DNA from 2 places in the Bradyrhizobium sp. USDA 4502 genome. Region 2 is predicted to be linked to the other one. Evidence: predicted binding sites of a transcription regulator. Region 2 holds the regulator's gene; the other holds the start of a gene.
What was found. The regulator LexA, encoded in region 2, represses DNA repair genes until DNA is damaged. The targets are predictions, from matches to a motif close to TGTTCNNNNTGTGTTCNG.
Positions count from the first base shown of each region.

Region 1: ACVW1B_RS32430 (DNA recombination protein RmuC) is a predicted target of LexA. The motif match lies at 1,836-1,853, and genes of this name have one in related genera.

Region 1 is NZ_JBSSGF010000001.1:6,937,403-6,940,777, reverse strand. It holds gene ACVW1B_RS32435 (AmpG family muropeptide MFS transporter) at 1-388, opposite strand, end outside; gene ACVW1B_RS32430 (DNA recombination protein RmuC) at 584-1,804, opposite strand; gene def (peptide deformylase) at 1,975-2,502, shown strand; gene fmt (methionyl-tRNA formyltransferase) at 2,653-3,375, shown strand, end outside.
Region 2 is NZ_JBSSGF010000001.1:3,182,759-3,186,133, forward strand. It holds gene ACVW1B_RS14560 (molybdopterin molybdotransferase MoeA) at 18-1,229, shown strand; gene lexA (transcriptional repressor LexA) at 1,473-2,177, shown strand; gene ACVW1B_RS14570 (hypothetical protein) at 2,421-2,849, shown strand; gene ACVW1B_RS14575 (hypothetical protein) at 2,995-3,222, shown strand; partial or broken gene ACVW1B_RS14580 (ComEC/Rec2 family competence protein) at 3,219-3,375, opposite strand, start outside.

The sequences.
Region 1 (3,375 bases), 3.8 Mb from region 2:
GCGAGCGCGCCGGATCGGCCATCGCCAGCACCAGGATCGCCGCGATCAGCAACAGCTGCGAGAACAGCAGCCAGCCGCGGCGGCGGCCGAACATCTGCGTGAACAGCGGCACATGCAGCGCGTCGACCAGCGGCGCCCAGAGGAACTTCAGCGTGTAGGGCGTGCCGATCAGCGCCAGCAGCCCGATGGTGCCGAGATCGACCCCGGCCTCCTTCATCCAGACCTGCAGCGTCGAGCCCGACAGCGCCAGCGGCAGCCCCGAGGAGAAGCCCAGCAGCAGCACGATCAGCACCCGCGGCTGCAGGTACACCGCAAAACTGTCGCGCCAGGAGGTGGCGGCGGGGGGATTCTTTTCCGATTGGGTCGCGGTCACTTCGGGCGCGGTCATGCCCCTCTGTTAGCAGATTCGACCGCGGCTGCCTTGGCTCCCTCTCCCCGCTCTATCGCGGGGAGAGGGTTGGGGTGAGGGGCTTTCTCAGCGAATTATGACGGGTGCAATGTGCGGAAGCTCCCCCTCACCCGAAATTCGCGCGAAGCGCGAATTTCGACCTCTCCCCGCAAGCGGGGCGAGGTGACTTCGAGGCTACTCCCCCGCCTGCAGCTTGCGCGGGGCGGGGAACAGGTCGGACGTGCTGGGCTTGACGAAACGGGGGACCTCGATCGGGGTCTCGGACTTGCTGAAGTCGAGTTCCTCGATGCGGCCGGCGCGCTTCTCGATCTTGTCGGCGGAGATCAGGATCTGCCTGACGTCCTCGTTTACCTGGCCGAAATGGGTCTGCAGCTTGAGCACGCGATCGCGCAGGCGGCCGAGGTCGTCGCCGAGATGCATCACCTCGTTGCGGATCTGGTCGGCGGCATCGCGAATGCGGGCGTCCTTCAGGATCTGCTGCATCACCTGGATCGCCAGCATCAAGAGCGACGGCGACACCAGCACGACGCGGGCGCGATAGGCCTTCTGGATCACGTCGTCGAAGCCGTCATGGATCTCGGCATAGACCGATTCCGACGGCACGAACATCAGCGCGGTGTCCTGGGTCTCGCCCGGGATCAGGTACTTCTCCGCGATGTCGCTGACATGCTTCAGCACGTCGGCGCGCAGCCGCTGGCTGGCGAATTTTCGCTCCTCGTCGCTGCGCGCATCGTGCAGCGCGGTCATGGCCTCGAGCGGGAATTTCGCGTCGATGCAGAGCGGGCGCTGGTCGGGCAGAAACACCACGCAGTCCGGCCGCTTGCCCGACGTCAGCGTGTACTGGAACTCGAACGAGCCCTTCGGCATGCCGTCCTGGACGATCGCCTCCATCCGCGCCTGGCCGAAGGCGCCGCGCGATTGCTTGTTGGCGAGCACGTCGCGCAGCGTCGTCACCTGGGTGGTGAGTTCGTTGAGGTTCTTGTGCGCGTGGTCGATGATGCCGAGCCGCTCATGCAGCACGCGCAGCGAATCCATCGTGTTGCGGGTCGATTGCTCCATCGACTGGCCGACCCGGTGGGTCACCGAATCGAGCCGCTCGTTGACGGCCCGGGCCATCTCGGCCTGGCGGCCGGCCAGCGCCTGCGCCATAGTATCAACCTTGGCATCGACCCGCCCGGAGGATTCGCTCTGGGCCCGCAGCATGTCGGCGAGGCGCTCCTCCAGCTCTTCGGCGCGGATGGCCTGGGCCATTGCGAGTTCCGCGCCGCGCCGGCTGGCGCGTGCGATCACCACCGCAATGGCGAACAGCAGGATCAGCGCCAGCGCCCCAAGGCCGATCAATGCGTCGGAGACACGGACGGGAAGGTCGCCAATCGTGAGGAGAATCTCGTTCATGCCGGCAGTTGTAGCCGATTCGCGGCCAGGTGCGAACGAAGAGGGAACGCTTATGGTAAATGCATTCCTGATTTTCACGGTTAATGCGGGGTGAAGAAACGTGGTTAACGTTGTCCTAACGGGTTCCTGAGCGCATTGACCCCATGAAGTCAGCAGCTTAAATCGCCGCCATGGCATTAAGAGAAATCATCATCCTGCCGGACAAGCAGTTGCGGCTGGTGTCGAAACCGATCGAGAAGGTGACGCCGGAGATCCGCAAGCTGGCCGACGACATGCTCGAGACCATGTATGACGCGCCCGGCATTGGGCTCGCGGCGATCCAGGTCGCGCAGCCGCTGCGGCTGATCACCATGGACCTCGCCAAGCGCGACGAGAACGGCGAGACCACGGCGAAGCCGCGCGTCTTCATCAATCCGGAGATCATTGCGCGTTCGGAAGAACTGTCGGTGTACGAAGAGGGCTGCCTGTCGATCCCCGAATATTACGAGGAGGTCGAGCGGCCGGCGCGGGTGCGCGTGCGATTCACCGATCTCGACGGCACGGTGCATGAGGAGGATGCGGAAGGGCTCTACGCCACCTGCATCCAGCACGAAATCGATCATCTCAACGGCGTGCTGTTCGTGGATTATCTGTCGAAACTGAAGCGCGACCGCGTGTTCAAGAAATTCGAGAAGGCCGCCAAGCGCGCGGCGGAGTAGGCGCGGTCGCTTTCCCGGACGCGTCATGGCCGGGCTTGACCCGGCCATCCACGTCTTGCTTCGCTGTCGCCGAAAACGTGGATGCCCGGGGCTTCTTGTGCGAAGACGCGCTTCGCGCTTAAGCACTCCAACTGCTACCGAGCCTGTCTAATGCCTCTCCGCCTGATCTTCATGGGCACGCCCGATTTCGCGGTGCCGACGCTGCTGGAGCTCGTGGCCCATGGCCATGAGGTCGTGGCGGTCTACACCCGCGCGCCGAAGCCGGGCGGGCGACGCGGCCTGCAGCTGGAGCCGACGCCGGTCGAGCAGGAGGCGCGCCGCCTCGGCATTCCCGTGCTGACGCCGAAGACCCTCAAAACGCCGGAAGCACTCGAGGAGTTTCGCGCGCATGACGCAGACGCCGCCGTCGTCGTCGCCTATGGCATGATCCTGCCGCAGGCCATTCTCGACGCGCCGAAGCTCGGCTGCTTCAACCTGCATGCGTCGCTCTTGCCGCGCTGGCGCGGCGCCGCACCGATCAACCGCGCCATCATGGCGGGCGATGCCGAGAGCGGCGTGATGGTGATGAAGATGGATGTCGGCCTCGACACCGGCGACGTCGCGATGGCCGAGCGGTTGCCGATCACGGACAGCATGACGGCATCCGATCTGCACGACGCGCTGGCGCCGCTCGGTGCCGACCTGATGGTGCGCGCGATGGCGGCGCTCGGGCGCGGCGGCTTGCAACTGACGAAGCAGAGCGCGGACGGCGTCACCTATGCGGCCAAGATCGAGAAGGCCGAGGCGCGGATCGACTGGACACAGCCGGCGCATATGGTGCTGCGGCACATTCACGGGCTCTCGCCGTTTCCCGGCGCCTGGTGCGAGCTTGCC
Region 2 (3,375 bases):
ATTGAGGAGCTCTGAGCGTGGCCCTGATGCCGGTTGCCGATGCCCTGTCCGCCGTCCTCGCCGGCGCCGAACCGCTGCCGGAGGAGATGGTCGCGCTCGATGCCGCCTACCACCGCACGCTTGCGCACGACCTCGCGGCGCTCCGCACCCAGCCGCCGCAGCCGATGTCGGCGATGGACGGCTATGCGGTGCGCGCCGCCGATGCGGCTGATCTAAAGGCCCGGCTCAAGGTGATCGGCGAAGTCGCCGCCGGCCGGCCGTTCGAGCGGACGGTCGGCGCCGGCGAGGCGGTGCGGATCTTCACCGGCGGCGTGATCCCCAATGGCGCCGACGCGGTGATCATCCAGGAGGACACCGCCGTCGACGGCGACCACATCACGATCACGGAGGCCGCCAGCGTCGGGCGGCACATCCGCCCGGCTGGGGTCGACTTCCGTGAGGGCGAGGTGCTGCTCGCCGGCGGCAGCCGCCTGTCCGACCGCGCGCTGTCGCTGGCGGCCGCCATGAACTATCCGGAACTTGCGGTGCGCCGCCGCCCGAAGGTCGCGGTGCTGGCGACCGGCGACGAGCTGGTGATGCCGGGCTCGCAGCCCGGTCCCGGCCAGATCGTCTATTCCAACGGCTACGCGCTGCGGGCGCTGGCGCGCGCCGAAGGCGCCGAGACCGTCGACCTCGGCGTTGCCGCCGACACGGTAGAGGCGACCACGGCGGGCATCCGCCGGGCACGCGAGGCCGGCGCCGATGTCCTCATCACGACAGGCGGCGCCTCGGTCGGCGACCACGATCTCGTCAAGCGGTCGCTGGAAGCCGAGGGCGTCGAGATGGCGTTCTGGCGGATTGCGATGCGGCCCGGCAAGCCGATGATGCATGGCCGGCTCGGCGCGATGCGGGTGATCGGTCTGCCCGGCAATCCGGTGTCGTCCTATGTCTGCGCCTTCCTGTTCCTGGTGCCGTTGATTCGGGCGCTGAGCGGCCGGAAAGTGATTCATCATCGCCGCGCGAGCGCCCTGCTCGGCCGCGACCTCGCCGCCAACGACCAGCGCGAGGACTATCTGCGTGCGCGGCTCGAAGCGCGCGAGGACGGCACGCTGATCGCAACGCCGGTGACGCAGCAGGACTCGTCGCTGCTCGGGAATCTCGCTGCGGCACGGGCACTTCTCGTGCGTCCGCCGTTTGCAGCGGCGGCCGTCGAAGGCAGCGAATGCGAGATTCTGACACTGCCCGAATAGGGTTTTCGCGCCCCGCCGATTGTGCGTTGCCCGACGCGTTCACCGGAAATTAAGTGGTTGCGGAACACATATCGAACATATAGTGTCCGTTCATGATTTGTTTCGAGTACTGGTGTCTACAATCGGGAAGCCGCGTGGAAGCAGGTGCATCGAGCACATGCTCCTGAGGTCAGGCCCGGCCTGCAGGCCCCACCAGAAGAGTCTCGGAATCGAACGACGCTATCAACCGGGGGAATACTCGAGATGCTCACGCGCAAACAGTACGAACTACTGCGTTTCATCAATGAACGTCTGAAAGAGGCCGGCGTACCGCCCTCCTTCGACGAGATGAAGGATGCACTCGACCTGCGCTCGAAGTCCGGTATCCACCGCCTGATCACTGCGCTGGAGGAGCGCGGCTTCATCCGCCGCCTGCCGAACCGCGCCCGCGCCATCGAGGTCATCAAGCTGCCCGAACTCTCGGCCGGCGGCGGCAACGGCCGCCGCGGCTTCACGCCCAGCGTCATCGAAGGCACCCTCGGCCGGCGCGCCAGCACGCCGCCGATTGCCGAGGACGACGGCAACCGTCCGGTCGCGGTCCCCGTGATGGGCCGGATCGCCGCCGGTACGCCGATCGAGGCGCTGCAGACCCGCAGCCACACCATCAGCGTGCCGCCCGACATGCTCGGTGCCGGCGAGCACTATGCGCTCGAGGTGCGCGGCGACTCGATGGTCGATGCCGGCATCCTCGACGGCGACATGGCGCTGATCCAGCGCAACGACGTCGCCAATACCGGCGACATCGTGGTGGCGCTGATCGACGAGGAGGAAGCCACCCTGAAGCGCTTCCGCCGCCGCGGCGCATCGATCGCGCTCGAGCCGGCCAACACCGCCTATGAAGTGCGCATCCTGCCGCCGAACCGGGTCCGCATCCAGGGCAAGCTGATCGGCCTTTATCGCAAATACTGAATTGCAAATACTTGCGGCGGCCGGGAACGAGCAACACGTCGGATCGTTCCTTGCGTACGGCCTGCCCGATGCGCTCCGATACCTCTCGCGCAGCGTCGCGTGTTTGTGATCGGAGCGATCTCGGACCAGTCGTACAATCGCCCAGAAACGAGCAGACGCTCGTTCGCTATCGTCCACTCTGGTAGAGGCCCTAATGCCTCAAGGAGAGGCACGGGTCGCTACCTCGAAATGAGGAGCCATCCGATGTGTGACTATAGTCTGCACGCCGTGGCATCGCGCCCCGCCATTGTCGGAGAGACGCTGATCACGACGACGTTCCGCGGCACGTCGACCCGCGGCTTTGCTTCGGAGAATGACCCCACTGTCGCGGTCTGCATGCTGCCGGGCACCGAGCTCGCTTTCGCCGAGAACGTTCGCTACGACAGCCGCTGGATCTGGACCAAGACGCTGAACTATCGCGTCGGCGTGTTCAACGAAGTCGAGCCCGACGTGCCTGATCGGCATCATGACGCGGTCGAATTCCCCGACGGCAGCCATGTGCTGGTGACCCAGCTGGTCGAGGGACAGCGCGTTAGCGTGCTGCAATTGCCGGCGCTGCATCCGCCGGTCGAGCAGAAGCCGAAGGTTGTGGAGCGGCGGCCCTCCGCATTCGCAACGCTGTTTTTGGGTTGAGCGCATCGTCGCCGCGGAATGAGCTGTTCGGCGGCGGATGACCTAAGCAATTTCGGGCGACCCCGGACTCCCGCTTCCGGGGCGCAGAAGGAGATTTGCGTCGGCCGGCGCCTTGGCGCATCATCGGGCACGGAGGACGTGCGCGGTGGTCGATAAGGTCACATGGCAAAAGGCTGGACGCGTCACGGAACCGGGCCGCTACATGTTCCGGTTCGGTTGGCTGACGGTAACGGCCGACGACCTGAAAGTCTGGGAGCAATTTCCCGAGGCTTCCTTCACCCTCGTCAAGAAGCCCGACGCCGGCCCCGACTCCGACGAATACCATCTCGGCCTGTTCGAGCTGCCGAGCGGCCCCTCGCCGGACCACGGCTAATCATCGCCCTGCAGATCGGTCTCGGCCGGCGTCGCATCCACCGCAGGCCGCGGCGCGGCGGCGGGCGCGCGCAGCGTCGTTTCGCTCTCGCCGTCGCCGGGAACCGCCGGCGACCACGGCCGGTCGATCCCGCCGGGCTTGACCGCATCGACG